One region of the Rhizobium sp. BK312 genome, then DNA from elsewhere that is predicted to be linked to it. Evidence: riboswitches for the same ligand, from Rfam matches in the RefSeq annotation. Region 1 holds a riboswitch; each other region holds the start of a gene.

Region 1 (5,829 bases):
CACAAGGCCGATCCCGGCCGAACCGAAGCGGAACCAGTTTCGTATCGTCAGGCGCCGCGCGAGCTTTGCGAGGATTCGCTCTTCCAGGCCGGTGTGACGGGGTCTTACGACGTAGGTGTCGAGCAGCGCATCCAGATCGGCGGCGCGCGCAAGTGTTTGCACGGCGGCGGTACCCTTGGCAAAATCCCGCGCGGCTGCGCGCTCGGCCTGCGGCCATCGGCCGATATCACTGCCATAGGCCGCAGTCAGTGCTTCAAACCGCTCGGCATTCATCGGACCCGCGATATTTTCAACCATCGCCCTCATCCTTCAACAAAAGCCCCTGCAAGGAGCGCCTTCCACGCGCAAGCAGGCTTTCCAGTGCATCGACACTGACATCCATGACCTCAGCCGCCTCGACATTCGACAGCACCTGATAATAAACCAGAATGATCGCCTCGCGCTGCCGGGGCGCAATCATCTGCAAGGCCCGTTCGACGCGTCTCGACGGATCATCCTCGCTCATCAAGTCCGCATCCGGCGCCGGCCCTTCATATTCGATGTCAGGCGGATGTTCGGCAAGAACGTCCTTGCGGCGGCGCAGGCGATCATAGCAAAGGTTGATCGCCACACGATGCACCCAGGTGCTGAAACGCGCGTTGCGCTGGCGCCAGCCGCCGGCATTTCGCCAGATGCGCAAAAATGTCTCCTGCGCCACATCTTCGGCCTCGGCCGCATCGCCAAGCATGCGGGTCGCGACGGCGACGATGCGCGGCAATTGCCGCGCGACCATCATGCGCATCGCCGAAACATCGCCTGCAGCGATTCGGCCAAGTAGATCCTCATCCTGGTCGCCACTCTTGGGCGCGCGATCCCACTTCATCGACAATCGCCACCGCTCCAGTTCACTGCGATAGTTGCATGGCACCTCGGCCTCGGCCTTATAGCCGGCAAACAGTGCCACTTGGATCGCAGCATCTCGGTCAGCGTATCATCCTTCGACATCAAACGCGGGTTCACGAGAATTGAACGCGGCGCTTATGCAAATCCGTCGCTCTTATGCCAGGAATTTTCGAATTCTCTTTCCACGCTGAAAGACGATTTGCGCTCGAACTATTGTCAGCTTGCAAGAAGACAGACGAAAGCTCAAGCTAGGTCGGAGCCGCAGCAGATTGCTTGTCGACCGGTCCCGCCAGTTCGACCAAAGCCATGGCGGTCAGACCCGCCGCATGACGGCGGGATCAAGACTTCGATGATCGATATGAGCTGACCGATCTGCGAACGCCGCAGGCTAAATGCATCATAGGTTTCAACTTGAACGCGGCATCGCTTCCGGAACAAGCGGGCCGGGGATCGCCCGGCCAATATATTTCGCCATCATGGCTATATCAGCATTTGCACTTTCCGATTTTCACTTCACAACATGGGGAAATTGCTCACGGAAACTTGCGCGTGGCTTATAGCGCTTGACAGGATATATTCTGTTACGATTTGCTTGCTCAATTTTTGAGGATAGATAAATACCTCCACTCCGTTGAGCATCGCTGGTATATGGGCTCCAGCACTGAACGGTATGATGGAAGAAGAATATCAATAAGAGGGGCGCAGCTTGAACATCGGTTTCTGTGGAGAGGTGAATGAGGCGAACTAAGGAGGAGGCGGCAGAAACGAGGAATGAGATTTTGCAATCCGCAAAAGCTCTGTTTCTCGACAAGGGCTACGAGAATGTCAGCCTGGAAGAGATAGCCGTAGCCGCCGGTGTCACGCGGGGGGCAGTGCATTGGCATTTCAAGAACAAGCAAGGGCTGATGTTTGCGATCCGCGACGAGGCCCAGCAGCCGTTCAAGGATCTGGCGGAGCGGATGTCGAAGGAACTGCCGCCCAACCCGCTCGATCTCATCGCCGATACCATAGCCGCGATATTTGACGATATTCACAGCGACCCGCGCAAGCGCAGCATGCTGAAAGTTATGATGCATCTCGACATGGCGTTTTGCGACGGCACCACGAGCCGTGCGAGTTCGTTTCGGCACGACATGCACGAAAATTTCGAACGCATATTCACCCTTATGGATGAAAAGACGAAACTTCCGGCTCCCTGGACGCCGGATACTGCCTCTTCCGCATTGACAGCGGTCATCGGCGGCCTGATCACCGAATGGACCCTCGACCGAGGCAGTTTCGAACTGGTCCCGTGTGGACAGATGTTCATAAAGATGGTGCTGAAGACCTGGTTCCCGCTAGCACAGACGCAGGAACTGGCGATTGCCGCGATGATACCGGAAAAAGCCTAGAACGGTTTTCCCTTCGGAATTGAAGAGAACCAACGACGACGGTTTGAAGCTTCTGCCGGGAGCTGAACCGATTTCCCAAAGCTGGAAATAAAAAAGGATCCGGAGGGAAAGCCAGATCCTTTGCTTTGATCGGAGGTCAACCGATCGATGAAAGAAGCCTGGCGGATTGGAACGTCAGGCTTCTCTTACCCGGCATTGAGCCGGGTAATTCAATATTAGAAGCTACGCTCGAAGCGCAGGATACCAGCCCACTGATCCTGGTTCACAGAATCGAAGTTGGTGTAGGAGACTTCCGGCTCGATGAGCAGGTTCTTGACCGGGTTCCACTTGACGTTCGTGGTTGCGGCAAAGATCTTCGAGTCGGTATAGGCGAGCTGCAGGTTCCACTTCAGCTTTTCGTTGATCGGAACGCCAACGCCGCCCCAAACAGCCCAGTCACCCCAGCCGCACTTCGATGCATCGTTAACCGGGCAAGCCGAACGATCGAGGTTGGTGCCGGCATACTTGTTCAGCTTGTCGCCGTCGGTGTTCCAGCCGCCCATCAAGAAGGCCGAGAAGGTACCGAAGTCAGCATCGACACGAGCCTTGATGGCGCCTTCTTCGACGATCGAGTCGTAACCGCCAACGACCTTGAAGCCCCATGCGCCGGACTTGAAGCCAGCACCGGCAACGACGTCAGGAGCGTAGTGGTTGCCCTTGTCGTCAGACCACCAGCTGGAGCCATAGGAAGCGCCCGAGCCGCTGGAGTTCGAGTCTTCAACCGAGATCACAGCCGTGAAGCCGTTGCCGGCGTCGTAGTTGTAGGTCAACTGGTTGAGTTCGTACGGACCGTCATAGATCACGTCGTCGTTGATGACGTCGCCGGCATAACCGATGTAGGAGTTGTACTGGGAGTCAGCCTTACCAACGAGGAAACCGCCGAGGCTGATGTTCGCGAACAGCAGCTTCGTGGAGGTGGAGTTGCCGTCATTCCAATCCCAACGGATGACCGTGTTGGTCTTCAGCGGGCCGTATTCGGTGTCGGTTGCCGTGTCGACGCTCAGCTCCGCACGGGTGTGCCACAGCGTACCGTTATGGCTGTTCGGGTTGTAGGCATCGTACCACTCGCCTTCGGTACGGACGCGGCCGCCGATCTTGAGGCAGGTTTCGGTGCCTGGAATGAAGAAGTAGCCAGCGCCGTATGCGTCGCAGATGCGAACGTATTCCAGCGGCTCGGGCTCAGCAGCGACGATCGCGTCAGCCGCATGGGCGCCAGAAACTGCTGCCAGCGCAGCAGCGGAGCCGAGAAGAAGGCTCTTGATGTTCATTTTAAACTCCTGGTTGCAATATGCATTCCAATTTACCGCGAGTACAAAGCTGGAACACCACCCTGAGGATTACGTCGGTTTAAACGCAACCGGGCAGTCCGGCAGATACGCACCTGATGTCGGCTTGAGTCCCCTCTAACCTCCATAATTCACCCCGCGGCAAAGGTTTTGAAATGCCTCTACCGATCCGGCCGATCGCTCGTCCGTAAGACAGTTATGTCCTATATTTGGTTTACAAACAGCCCGTATGTTTGTCAATTCTGTGAAACCCGCTCCGGCATTAGACTTGATTGCTGTTGCTTAAATGCAACTGGCGGCGGGCTGAGCCTTTTACTGCGGAATAGTCGGCCGTCGCCAAGGTTCAAGAATTCGCACCAAATCGAGACAGCCTTCCCCAATCAGGCTCGAGATCCGGAATTTTCATCGGTACCATTTATGCGGGAACGGGCTTAGATCAAGAGCAGCGTCATCGAAGATGATGATCGCGCCTATCGGAGGCTCGCCCCTATGGAATCCAAGCCGCCCCCGCGCCACACGGGTCAATCGATTGAGAAAACGCGACCGTCGTTGCGGGGTTGACAGAGAACAAGGGTAAGGCATAGCCTTTCCGTATTCACCAGGGGGGTCCCGGCAAGGGGCTGAGATACTGCTGGACAATGAGGCTTTGCCTCCTGTGGCGCAGTGACCCGTTGAACCTGATCCAGTTCATACTGGCGTAGGGACGGTGCAAGCGCTCGAAGGCTTCGGATTCCCGCCTGGATTCCATGCCGGCGTCTTTTCATCATTCCGGCTGATTGACTGGGTCTCCAACTGCAACTTGGAGCCTCAAACCATGAATATTGCCGCAAAGAACCTCACTCCGACCGTCACCACCGGCCCGCTGCCGGCATCCACGAAAATCTATGTTCCCGGAGAGATCCACCCGGACATCCGCGTGCCGATGCGCGAAATCAGCGTCCATCCGACCTCGGGCGAGCCGCCTGTCATTGTTTATGATTCTTCCGGCCCCTACACGATCGAGGGCGCCGACATCCGCATCGAGGAGGGTCTATCTCAGCTACGCCGCGACTGGGTTCTCGCCCGCGGCGATGTCGAGGCTTATGAAGGCCGGCATGTGCGCCCTGAAGACAATGGTTTCGTCACCGGCGAACGGCTAACACCGGAATTTCCGGCCAAGCGCCAGCCCCTGCGGGCGAAAGACGGCAAGGCGGTCACCCAACTCGCCTATGCGCGCGCCGGCATCATCACGCCGGAAATGGAATTCATCGCCATTCGCGAAAATCTCGGCCGCAAGGCGAAGGCAGAAGCCCTGATTCGCGATGGCGAAAGCTTCGGCGCCCATATTCCGGATCATGTCACCCCAGAGTTCGTCCGCCAGGAAGTTGCGAGCGGCCGAGCGATCATTCCGGCCAACATCAATCACTCCGAAAGCGAGCCGATGATCATCGGCCGGAACTTCCTGGTGAAGATCAATGCGAATATCGGCAATTCCGCGGTCACCTCCTCAATGGCGGAGGAGGTCGAGAAGATGGTCTGGGCTGCCCGCTGGGGTGCCGATACCGTCATGGATCTTTCGACCGGCCGCAACATCCACAATATCCGCGAATGGATCATCCGCAATTCGCCGCTGCCGATCGGCACCGTACCGCTCTATCAGGCACTGGAAAAGGTCGGCGGCATTGCCGAGGAACTGACCTGGGAAATCTATCGCGACACGCTGATCGAGCAGGCGGAACAGGGCGTCGACTATTTCACCATCCATGCCGGTGTGCGGCTGCATTACATCCCGCTCACCGTCAATCGCGTCACCGGCATCGTCTCGCGCGGCGGCTCGATCATGGCCAAGTGGTGTCTGCATCACCATCGCGAGAGCTTCCTTTACGAGCATTTCGAGGAAATCTGCGATATCTGCCGTGCCTATGACGTCTCCTTCTCGCTTGGCGACGGCCTGCGCCCCGGCTCGATAGCTGACGCCAACGACGCCGCGCAGTTCGCCGAACTGGAGACACTCGGCGAGTTGACAAAGATCGCCTGGGCCAAGGATTGTCAGGTGATGATCGAAGGCCCCGGCCATGTGCCGATGCACAAGATCAAGGAAAACATGGACAAGCAGCTTTCCGTCTGCGGCGAGGCGCCCTTTTACACGCTCGGGCCGCTGACGACGGATATCGCGCCGGGCTATGACCACATCACATCGGGCATCGGCGCTGCCATGATCGGCTGGTTCGGGACGGCGATGCTCTGCTACG
Region 2 (5,829 bases), on a different contig from region 1:
CTCCAGCTCTTCGGCTTCCAGCACCTGGTCGCGCCAGGCTTCGAAATGGCCAAAGCCCCTGTCCAGACGACGCGAAGTGCCGCGATCGAGCCAGACGGTCGCGGTCGACACCTTTTCGAGGAAACGCCGGTCGTGCGAGATCAGAACGAGCGCGCTGCGGCTCTTCTGCAGCTCGCCTTCCAGCCATTCGATGGTCGGCAAGTCCAAATGGTTCGTCGGCTCGTCGAGCAGCAGGATATCCGGTTCGGGCGCCAGAACGCGCGCCAGTGCCGCGCGGCGCGCTTCACCGCCGGAAAGGTTCTTCGGATCCTCCTCCCCGGTCAGGCCGAGATGGGAGAGCAGATAGGTGACGCGATAGGGATCATCGCCAGGCCCAAGACCGGCCTCGGCATAGGCCGCCACCGTCTTGTAACCGGCAAAATCAGGTGCCTGCTCAAGATAGCGCACGGTCGACGACGGATGACGGAATACCTCGCCCGATTGCGCTTCGACGAGACCGGCGGCGATCTTCAACAGCGTCGACTTGCCGGAACCATTGCGTCCGACAAGGCAGATTTTGTCGCCCGGCTCCACCTGCAGGCCGGCACCGGCGAGCAACGGCGCACCGCCGAAGCTCAGAAAGATGTCGTCGAGTTTCAGAATGGGAGGGGCCAAGATCAGACTCCGGAAAGGTCATAAGGGCGGGCAAGAACAATGGCCCTGCCGCTGCCGAGCGAAAAGCGCACATCGCCTTCCGCCACGTTGGAAATGGTGCGCGATGCGCCGAAGGGCAAATGAAAATCGCGCAAGGGGTAACGGGCATTGTCGATGAAAAGGCCCGCCAGATCGCTGAAACCAAGAACGGAGAACAGCGAGCCAGCCGGCAGTGCCAGCGTGAGATCGCCTGACGGAAGCGGCACCGCCTCCTCGTCACCCGACGTCAGCAGCACGTCGAAGCCTTTTTCGGCGAGCTGAATACCATAAAGCAGGTGCTGGATCGCATGATCGGAGCGTTCGCCGCCCATGGCGCCCGCCAGGATCAGTCTCGTGGCGCCGCGATCGATCGCTTCCGAGACGGCGATCTCGCCGTCGGTCGCAGCCTTCGCCGCCGGATAGGGCTGCCTGGGCACATTCGGAAAGGCTCCCTGCAGATCGGCAGGCGTGGAATCAAAATCGCCAACCCACAGCTCCGGTTCCACCCCAATCGCGAGGGCATGGCGCATGCCGCCGTCGGCCGCGATGAAGTGGCTACCGGAAACCGCGGCGCGCAATCGCTCCGTCAGGCGAAGCTCGCCGCCGAGCAGGATGGTGAAGGTGGTGGACTGGCTCATGAGGCAAGCCCATAGCGCAAAGTCCTATCTCTAGGGAAGAGCGCCGTTACTGGAACGGCCCGGCCGAGCCGATCATTCGGTCGTTTCCTTCATGGCGGCCTGGACGACACGTTCATAGCCGCTGACATAACGATCGAAGAGAAACGAAAAGCTTTCGATGTCTTCGGGCGACCAATCGGCAAAGATGCTTCCGATAACGGCGTATTTCTGCACCTGGATTTCCGACAGCAAGCGCTGCCCGAGTGCGGTCAGCACCACGACGATACGTCGCGCGTCCGCCTGCGATGCCTTTCGCCGCAACACACCACGCGCCACCATGTCGGCAGTGATGCGGCTCGCGCGCGATGGATCGATGCGCAAGAGCTCGGCGATCGTACCGACTGTCACTTCGCCCGTATCTTCCGCCCGCCGCACGACATCGAGCACATCGAGATGCGAAAGCTCAAGCCCCGGAGCCACGTGTTGAATGGCGAGCCTGCCGATCATGCGACGGCCGGTCAGCAAGCGCATGCGCATCATCGCCTGACCGATGCGCAGAAACTTCTCGTCTTCGGCCAGCGTCGGAACTTCGATATCTTTTGTATTCGGCGCAGATGTCATCCCTAAAGCATAGCAGAGGTCGGGACGAAACAAAACATGCAAATGGCATTCACCTGCCATTGACAATTATATGCTAATAGCACATATATTCGCCCATGAAGACCGGGCGTCCCGCGCATTCGCTCGATAGCGCAGCGTTCCGGCCCAGTTCGGGTTCTTGCTCCATGGACATGCAGACAAGCTTCACACCGCTCGTGGCGGATCACAAACGGCGGCTTATTCTTTTCCTCTTTCTGATGACCGCCATGTTCATGGCAACGCTCGACAACCAGATCGTCTCGACGGCACTGCCGACGATCGTCGGCGAGTTCGGGCATCTGGATCGCTTCGGCTGGATCGGATCGGCCTATCTTCTCTCGCTTTCCGCCGTCATGCCCGTCTACGGCAAGCTCGGTGATCTCTTCGGCCGCAAATATGTGATGATGACGGCGATCGCGATCTTCACGGTCGGCTCTGCCGTCTGCGGTCTAGCCGTCTCGATGGATACGCTGATCGCCGCCCGCGTCCTTCAAGGCTTCGGCGGTGGCGGCATCATGGTCTCGATATTTGCTGTCAACGCCGATCTCTTCGAGCCGCGCGAGCGTGCGCGCTACCAGAGCTATTCGAGCCTCGTGCTGATGGCGTCGGGCGCCATCGGCCCCGTTCTCGGCGGCACGATGAGCGATCTTTTCGGCTGGCGTTCGATCTTCCTCGTCAACGTACCGATCGGCTTCATCGTGCTTGCCGGCCTGGCCTTCATGCTGCCCTACCGCAAGCCTGCCCGCCGTCCGAAGATCGATTATGCCGGCGCCATCGTCCTTGCCCTGACGACGACAAGCATTGTGCTTGCTGCCGACGGAAGCGAACTCTTCGGGTCGCTGCTATCGCCGCAATGCCTTGGTATTATTGCCTTCGGGGTAATCTGCGCCATCGCCTGGGTTTTCATCGAGCGCCGCGCACCCGAGCCGATTGTGCCGATGACGCTGTTCCGCAATCCGACATTCGGCCTTCTGCTGATCCTCTCGATCACCAGCGGCGCCGTCGCTATCGGCATGGTCAATTACTTCGCGCTCTTCCTGCAGACGACGACAGGCCTTTCTCCCTCCATGGCCGGGCTGCTGTTCATTCTCCTGACCGGCGGCATCGTCTGCGGCTCGCTCTCCGCCGGCCGACTGATCGCGGCCAAAGGCCGTTACAAGCCGTTTGCCGTCGCCAGCGCCAGCTGCAGCACCATCGCATTCGCTTCACTCGCCTTCGTCCATGCCGGCACGCCCATCGTCCTCATTGGCGGCCTGATGCTGCTGCACGGCATCGGCATCGGCCTTGCCCAGCAGGTGCCCGTTATCGGCGTACAGAATGCAGCGGCTGCCCGTGACGTCGGCGCTGCGACCGGCGCCGTCACGCTGTCGCGCATGGGCGGCGCCTCCATCGCCATCTCCATCTACGGCGCCATCATCGCCGCCAAACTCGGCAATGTCGGTGTTTCCATATCCGGCGTACCGAACATCGAGGAGCTGACGCCGAAGATGATGGCCGCCTTGCCCGAGATTACCCGCGAGGCCGTCGCCAACGCCTATGCAAGCGCCTTCAGCCCGTTGTTCATGACGGCAGCCGGCATTTGCATGTTTGGTCTCCTGACCTCGCTGACGCTGAAGAATGTGCAGCTCCCGGGTGCCGCGAAGAAATTTGAAAGCCCAGCGGTCGCGGAGGCTGCCGAGTAAATCCTTCATGCTGCAATCGGCAAGGGAATCATTTCCCTTGTCATCCCTCCGTCACAAGGCTAAATCTGCCGACGCTCTAACGGGGTGCCTTATGTCCTTCAGGATATTTGGCTGAGAGGCTTTCACCGGCCAACCCGCGGAACCTGATCCGGCTAACACCGGCGGAGGGATTAGACGCGTGACGAAATCATAGCGCCCTTTCCCCTTCAAGACGAAACCAAAGTGGAGGCGCTGTCGTGCAAAACCGATCGCTATTGTCATTCTTCGCCGGCCTGGCCCTTGCCGCCGGCGCAACGTTTTTTGCTGCTCAGACGGCTGAAGCAGCCGACAAGACCCTGACCATCTACACCTATGAAAGCTTCACGGCCGACTGGGGTCCTGGTGCCAAGGTCAAGGCAGCTTTCGAAAAGACCTGCGGCTGCACGGTCAATTACGTCGCCGTCACCGATGGCGTTGCACTTCTCTCCCGCCTCAAACTGGAAGGAACGGGCACCAAGGCCGATGTCGTTCTCGGTCTCGACACCAATCTTATCGACGAAGCGAAGGATACCGGCCTCTTCGACGCAAGCGGCGTCGACACCTCGGCCCTCAAGGTTCCCGGCGGTTTCAAGGACGACGTCTTCGTGCCCTACGACTACGGCCATTTCGCCGTGATCTATGACAGCCAGACCGTCAAGAACCCGCCCAAGAGCATGAAGGATCTCGTCGAAGGCGATCCCAATCAGAAGATCGTCATCGAGGATCCGCGCACCTCGACGCCGGGTCTCGGCCTGCTGCTCTGGGTCAAGTCGATCTATGGCGACAAATCCGCCGATGCCTGGGCGAAGCTCAAAGGCCGCATCCTGACGGTCACTCCCGGCTGGTCGGAAGCCTATGACCTCTTCACCAAGGGCGAAGCGCCGATGGTGCTCTCCTACACGACGTCACCGGCCTATCACATGATCGAGGACAAGACCGATCGCTATCAGGCAGCCGCCTTCTCGGAAGGGCATTACATTCAGATCGAGGTCGCCGGCCTCATCAAGGCTTCCCCGAACAAAGATCTGGCCCGCGACTTTCTGAAATTCATGATCTCTGCAGGCTTCCAGGACATCATTCCGACAAGCAACTGGATGATGCCGGTTTCCGCCACTTCCGAGCCCCTGCCGGATGCCTTCAGCAAGCTCGTCGTGCCGTCGAAGACCTTCCTGATGAGCCCTGCGGACGTCGACAAGAACCGTAAAGCCTGGATCGACGAATGGCTGACCGCCACCAGCGGCAACTGATGCCTTGATCATACTCACGGCACCCGAGCGAAGACGCGCTATTTCCGGCGGGGCGTTCAGCCTCGGCAGCATTGCGCTCTTCGTCGGGATCGCCGTTCTTGTTCTCCTCTCCGCCGGCATCGAATCCGGCGGCGACACCTCGCTCACAGACCCATATCTGCTGCGCATCCTGCGCTTCACACTGCTGCAGGCGGTGCTTTCGACACTGCTCTCCATTGTGCTCGCCATTCCGGTCGCCCGCGCATTGGCGCGCCAGCCGCGCTTTCCCGGCCGGCTGTGGCTGATCCGACTGATGGCCGTGCCGATGGGCCTGCCGGTGCTGATCGGCGCACTAGGCCTGCTCGGCATATGGGGCCGGCAGGGGCTCATCAACCAGGCGCTATCAGCACTCGGCCTGTCGCAGCCCGTCAGCATCTATGGCCTGGCCGGTATCCTGCTTGCGCATGTCTTCTTCAACATGCCGCTCGCCTGCCGACTGATGCTAGCCGGACTGGAGCGTGTGCCAGCGGAATATTGGCTCGTGGCCGGCGGGCTGGGCATGCAGCCCATCTCGGTCTTCCGCTTCATCGAATGGCCTATCCTGCGCGGCCTCGTTCCCGGCATCGCCGGCCTGATCTTCATGCTCTGCGCCACCAGCTTCACGCTGGTCCTGATCCTCGGCGGCGGCCCGGCCGCAACGACGCTGGAAGTGGCGATCTACCAGGCGCTCCGCTTCGATTTCGATCCCGGCCGCGCCGTAATGCTGTCGCTGCTGCAGATCGTCGTCACCCTCCTTGTACTCAGCGTCATGACGCTGTTTCGAGCTCCCGACGATCACGGACTGACGGCTGGCCGGGCGCTGCGCCGCATCGATGGACAGGGGATGGCTGCGCGATGCATCGATGCTGCGCTGCTGGCCGCCGCGACGCTCTTTCTCGGCATGCCGCTTGCTGCAGTCGTCGTGACCGGCCTCAA
Region 3 (5,829 bases), on a different contig from region 1:
CGCCCATCAGGACGGCGCTTTTTGTCTTATGCCCGATCGAGGCCGCGGCCGGCACCAGAAACGGCGACCCTTGAGTAACAGGCTCGCTACTCCTTATTTGTGGCCCACAGTGCATGGAAATGCTGAACAGGCCCATGGCCGCTTCCGACGGAAAGCTGGCCTGCGGCAGCAACCGCGGCGGCGAGATAGGCCTTGCCGACGGCGATAGCTTCGGGGAGCGGCAGGCCCTTGGCGATCTCTGCCGCGATAGCGCTGGAGAGCGTGCAGCCCGTTCCATGCGTATTCTTGGTCGGCAACCGCTGAGCTTCGAACCAGGCCACATGACCGCCGCTTGCGAGCACATCCGGGCTTTCGTCACCCTCCAGATGACCACCCTTGACGAGGACTGCTGAAGGCCCGAGCGCTGCCAGCGCACGCGCCTGGCGCGCCATGTCTTCGCGGTTCGTCGCCTCGGCGTCATGCAACAGCGCAGCCGCCTCGGGTAGGTTCGGGGTAATGACGGTCGCAAGCGGCAGCAGCCGCGTGGTCAGCACGTCAACGGCATCGGCAGCCAGCAGGGCTGCGCCACCCTTGGCGATCATGACCGGGTCGAGGACGACGGGTACATCGCGATGTCGCGCCAGAATGTCCGCGACGGCACTGGCGATGGCGGCATTAGCGATCATGCCGATCTTCACGGCATCCACACGGATGTCGGCAAAGATCGCATTGATCTGGTCTGCCACGAAATGAGGGGGCACGGGATGGACGCCGGAGACGCCCTGAGTGTTTTGCGCGGTTAAGGCGGTCAGAGCCGCCATTCCATAAACGCCGCGGGCGGAGAAAGCCTTCAGGTCGGCTTGAATGCCAGCACCGCCGGAGGGATCGGAGCCGGCGATAGATAGAACGTTGCGGATCATTGGCGAGCCTCCTTGATGGCTTTCGCGATGATGATTGTCGCCGCTTGCGGGTCCGGTTGTCCGCATATGGCCGAGACGACCGCGAGGCCATCTGCGCCGCACGAAAGGACATCGGCGGTATGAACAGCCTTCAGGCCGCCGATTGCCACTGAAGGAACCGGGCAAAGCCTGACGATGCGGGCAAGCCCGTCAAAGCCGATCGGTTGCTTGTGGTCGGGCTTGGTGGATGTGGCAAAGACCGGACCGATCCCGGCATAGTCGATGATTCCGGCATCTATGGAGGAGGCGAGAGCCTCCGTTTCCACCGAGAGGCCGAGGATCATGTCCGGGCCGATCAGGCGGCGGGCGTCGGCGGCATTCATATCTTCCTGGCCGATGTGAAGGCCATCGGCGCCGATGGCGATGGCAGCCTCGACATTGTCGTTGACGATCAGCCGGACATTCGTTCCGTGCAGGATTTGCTTGAGGGCACGGCCGGTTTCGATCATGGCGGGGATCGAAGCCTCCTTGTCGCGAAGCTGGATCATGGTGGCGCCGCCCGCCACCGCCGCCCGCGTTGTCTCCACCATACCGAGATCACGGCATAGCAGCGGATCGAGGACGAGATAGAGCGAGAGATCGAAGTCTGTGTTCATGCTGCCGATATCCTTGCGTCGTGATCCAGTGTTTCCGGGGTTAGGGCGGCAAGGGCATCGAGGAAGCGCCAGGAGAAGGAGCCTGGCCCCTCTGCAGCCGCTCCTGCCTGTTGGCCGGCAACGGCAAAGACCGTAAGCGCCGTTATGGTCGCATGGAACGGATCATCCGGAGCTACCGCCGCAAACGCACCGACGAGGCAGGTTAGCGAGCATCCAAGTGCGGTTACTTGCGGCATCAATGGCGAACCGCCTGCAATGCGCTTCGCCTTCTGCCCATCCGTCACGAAATCCGTAACGCCTGTGACTGCCACTACGCAGCTGTGCTTTTCCGCGAGTTGAAGGGCGGAATCTTCCGCCTGCTCGACGGCATCGCGGCTATCGACGCCTTGGCCGCGGCTCGTCCCGCCGGCAAGCGCGATGATCTCGGATGCGTTGCCGCGAATGATTGTCGGCTTTAGTTCCAGCAAGCGCGTGATGGCATCGCGACGAAACGCGGTCGCATAATGGGCGACGGGATCGAGGACCCAGGGCTTGCCGGCATTGTTTGCCGACTGTGCGGCCTTCAGCATGCCCCTAAGCCAACCCGCGGAAAGCGTACCGATATTGATCGTCAGTGCGCCGGAGATAGCGGCAAACTCACCGGCCTCCTCTTCGGCATGTACCATTGCCGGCGATGCGCCGGCGGCAAGCATCACATTGGCCGCGATATTCATGGCGACGAAATTGGTGATGCATTGCACCAGGGGAGGGTTCGCCCGCATGGTGCGAAGTAGATTGCCTGGTGTGATTTGGTCTTGCATATCGCCCCTTTCAGGCGGCGAGACGCGTAGGGACGACGTGCTTCAGCTTCGCGAGGTCCCGAGCGACTTCCTCCGCCAGCATGATCTGGTTCAGGTTCGAAGGGTGCTTCTCAGCCCGCCGGATAGCGGACGCCCCTGTCTCTCATCTCTTTTCTTTTCGCAGACAAAGGCGGCGCTGTCATCAGCGAATCGTCAAGGTAGGCGCGACCGACGAATGAAGATCGCCTGCTTTTCGGGCGACGCATGCAGTAGACGCATAGGTGCGGTGATTCCTTAGCTCTGCAAAAAGCCAATGGGTTCGACTATATAGTTCTTATCGAAGCGACGGGAGCGCCAAGCACGGCTGCTCAGCTTCGAAAGCCCAAGGAAAGGGGATCATCATGAACGTAGCACGCTCTTTCAACAACTGGCGCAAGTATCGTCAGACGGTCGCCGAACTGGGCCGTATGTCCACGCGCGAACTGCACGACCTGGGTATCGATCGCGGCGAGATCCGCAATGTTGCCCGTGCAGCGATCGCTCGCTAACGGCCGCGACGGCTCCTTATACGCGACGGCTCCTTATAAAAGCTGCATTATACCAGCGCCTGTTCCCCCGAGCAGGCGCTTTTGCTTTATAGGCATCCCGCTCATTCTTCACCGCCCTGGCTGAAGATTACGATCGACCCAGCTGCCCGATTTTCGCATAGCGCATAACTGCCTTGCAAAGAAATGCCTATGAACTGAGCAAAAGACTGGTATGTTCGTCTTCATCGAAGCGATGCATCTCCTCCCGCATCCCTTCGCTTGGCAGACGTCCTTATCCTCCTCCCAGGGACGGCTGCAGGAATAGCGGAACTCCTCCTCCCATCCGCTGTTCGGTTCTTGTAAAAAGCCTGCCGCTCCTCCTCCCGCGGCAGGCTTTTTCGTTTCATGAACCTCCAGGCATTTGCCAATGGCCTAACGCGATCGAAGAGTCCGCGCCCTAACCCAGGCGGCAAGAGCGCTTCCGCGTTAAAGAGTGCGCATTCTCCTCTCGCAAAAATGAAGAGCGGCCTCTATGTGCGATCTATGTAGCGCGCTACATCGAAGATCGCCCAAATTCGATTCCCGAAAAAGGAGGATGCCCATGACCGGCCCTGCCGAATATACCCCGCCGAAAATCTGGACCTGGAACAAGGCCAATGGCGGCCAGTTCGCCAATATCAATCGCCCGATTGCCGGCCCGACTCACGAGAAGGAACTGCCGGTAGGACGCCATCCCCTTCAGCTCTATTCGCTTGGAACGCCCAACGGCGTGAAGGTCACGATTATGCTCGAAGAGCTGCTGGCGCTTGGTCACAGCGGTGCGGAATATGATGCCTGGCTGATCAAAATCGGTGAGGGCGATCAATTCGGCAGCGGTTTCGTTGACATCAATCCGAATTCGAAGATCCCGGCTTTGCTCGACCGCAGTGGCCCGAAGCCGGTTCGCGTTTTCGAATCGGCCTCGATTTTGATGTATCTCGCCGAAAAATTCGGCGCCTTCCTGCCGACCGAGCAGCCGGCTCGGGCCGAATGCATCTCCTGGCTGTTCTGGCAGATGGGCAGCGCGCCCTATCTCGGCGGCGGTTTCGGTCATTTCTACGCCTATGCGCCGACGAAGATCGAATATGCGATCGATCGCTTTGCCATGGAGGTGAAGCGTCAGCTCGATGTTCTCGATCGTCGCCTGGCCGAAAGCGAATATATCGCCGGCAGCGACTATACGATCGCCGATATCGCCATCTGGCCGTGGTACGGCGGTTTGGCCAAGGGGTGGCAATACGGCGCGGCCGAGTTCCTGCAGGTGCAGGAATACAAGAACGTGCAGCGCTGGGCCGAGCAAATCTACTCGCGTCCTGCCGTCAAGCGCGGCCGCATGGTCAACCGCATGTCGGGCGATCCATCCGAGCAGCTGCGTGAGCGCCACGATGCCAGCGACTTCGAGACGAAGACGCAGGATAAGCTGGAAGCTGCAGGCTGATCCAACAATTCGCTTTGCAGAAATGAGCTCGCGGCCCTCCGGATCGCGAGCTCTTTTATTGCGCTTACTGCGGGTGCTGTCGGTCTCGGCAAGTCAGCCTCGCTCCATCTTGTGAAGCGTAATGTTCGGCTGCCGAGGCTCCCCCGCTCGGCGTAGACCGCAGCGCGATTCTGCAAAGCGTGTCGACATTGGCGAAAGAGGAATGCTTCTCCATGCAGCAAGTTGCTGACGACCGTACCCTGGATAAAAATGCGACTACGGGTGCGTTGTCGAAGCAACAAAGCGAGGCGAGGGATGCGCTGCTGAAACACCTGGTGTCGGGTGGCGATGAACGGCTGGATTGCGATCCGCTCACCGGGCTCAACATGTATGGCTATGGTCCGGCACCCCGGCCCGAAGATCTCGCTTTCGGCTCGTCGACGGCATCGACCATATCCGCCGCCGCCTTTGCCACGGTCGAATCCTTTTACGCGGATCTGAGGCGGGAGATGGAAACAAGCTCGCCGTCGGCTGTCTATGACCGCGAAATCGGGCGCATGCGTGACGATCTGTTGCGCTTGCTCGGCCTCAACCAAGCGTCGGCACCCCGGATCGATGTAATCCTGGCCACATCGGGCACGGACATTCATCTCTTTTCGGCAGCACTGCTGGCGGGCGAGGACGAGCGTGCCCTGATGACCATCACGCTGATGGGGAATGAAACGGGCAGCGGCGTCATGATGGCGTCAGCCGGGCGGCATTTCATGAGCCGCGTCAGCAGCGCACGGTCTGTCGCCAAGGGCGAAGAATTGCGGCCAGGGGACGCAACACGCAACGCCACCATTGCCGTGCGCAACAAGGATGGTTCCCTTCGCGCCGATAGCGAGGTGGAAGAGGAGCTGCGCGGCCTCATCGAGCTTGCCCGCGCAGCCGGCCTCAGGTGCCTTCTCGTCGTAACAGACGTATCGAAGACCAGCCTGCTGGCGCCGAGCCTTGAGACCGTCATGCGTCTGAAGGAGCGTTTCGGCACCGTGCTGGATATCATGATCGATGCCTGCCAGTTTCGCTTGTCAGCGGCAACGATCCGCGCCTATCTCGCCCATGGCTTCATGGTCGCGCTCACGGGTTCGAAATTCCTTGCCGGGCCGATTTTCAGCGGCGCGCTTTTGTGCCCGCCGCAAATGTCGGAACGCTTCAAATCGCGTGCGCTGCCCGGAGCCTTGGCCGACTATTGCGGGAAGGCAGAGTGGCCGGAAGACTGGGCCGCTCGCGACATTTTGCCGGACCGCGCCAATCTCGGCCTGCTGCTGCGCTGGAAAGCCGCGCTGTTCGAACTCGGATGCTTCCTCGATATTCCTGAAGACCGTGTAGTCAAGGTCTTGTCCATTTTTGCCGAGGCAGTCTCCGATCGTCTTGCGAACGATCCGGCTTTCGAGCCTTTGCAGAGCCGGCCGTTGGAGCGGCGTGAGCTGTGGGGCGCATCATCGGCTCTTCGCTGGGATGAAATTCCCTCCATCTTTTCGTTTTACCTGC

What was found. Region 1 has a riboswitch for thiamine pyrophosphate ahead of thiC (phosphomethylpyrimidine synthase ThiC). Riboswitches for the same ligand answer to the same signal wherever they lie in the genome.
Region 2: another riboswitch for thiamine pyrophosphate. It lies ahead of thiB (thiamine ABC transporter substrate binding subunit); the one in region 1 lies ahead of thiC (phosphomethylpyrimidine synthase ThiC).
Region 3: another riboswitch for thiamine pyrophosphate. It lies ahead of thiM (hydroxyethylthiazole kinase); the one in region 1 lies ahead of thiC (phosphomethylpyrimidine synthase ThiC).

The regions. Positions count from the first base shown of each region.
Region 1 is NZ_JACHZP010000004.1:519,984-525,812, reverse strand. Features, by position in the region: gene FHT85_RS14695 (hypothetical protein) at 1-297, opposite strand, end outside; gene FHT85_RS14690 (RNA polymerase sigma factor) at 290-862, opposite strand; gene FHT85_RS14685 (TetR family transcriptional regulator) at 1,617-2,273, shown strand; gene FHT85_RS14680 (porin) at 2,489-3,580, opposite strand; TPP riboswitch at 4,189-4,320, shown strand; gene thiC (phosphomethylpyrimidine synthase ThiC) at 4,413-5,829, shown strand, end outside.
Region 2 is NZ_JACHZP010000006.1:105,693-111,521, reverse strand. Features, by position in the region: gene FHT85_RS18085 (ABC-F family ATP-binding cassette domain-containing protein) at 1-654, opposite strand, end outside; gene FHT85_RS18080 (thiamine diphosphokinase) at 657-1,310, opposite strand; gene FHT85_RS18075 (MarR family winged helix-turn-helix transcriptional regulator) at 1,383-1,910, opposite strand; gene FHT85_RS18070 (MDR family MFS transporter) at 2,075-3,610, shown strand; TPP riboswitch at 3,681-3,797, shown strand; gene thiB (thiamine ABC transporter substrate binding subunit) at 3,883-4,875, shown strand; gene thiP (thiamine/thiamine pyrophosphate ABC transporter permease ThiP) at 4,883-5,829, shown strand, end outside.
Region 3 is NZ_JACHZP010000007.1:95,422-101,250, reverse strand. Features, by position in the region: gene thiD (bifunctional hydroxymethylpyrimidine kinase/phosphomethylpyrimidine kinase) at 87-899, opposite strand; gene thiE (thiamine phosphate synthase) at 896-1,534, opposite strand; gene thiM (hydroxyethylthiazole kinase) at 1,531-2,334, opposite strand; TPP riboswitch at 2,385-2,481, opposite strand; gene FHT85_RS20310 (DUF1127 domain-containing protein) at 2,715-2,861, shown strand; gene yghU (glutathione-dependent disulfide-bond oxidoreductase) at 3,442-4,317, shown strand; gene FHT85_RS20300 (hypothetical protein) at 4,530-5,829, shown strand, end outside.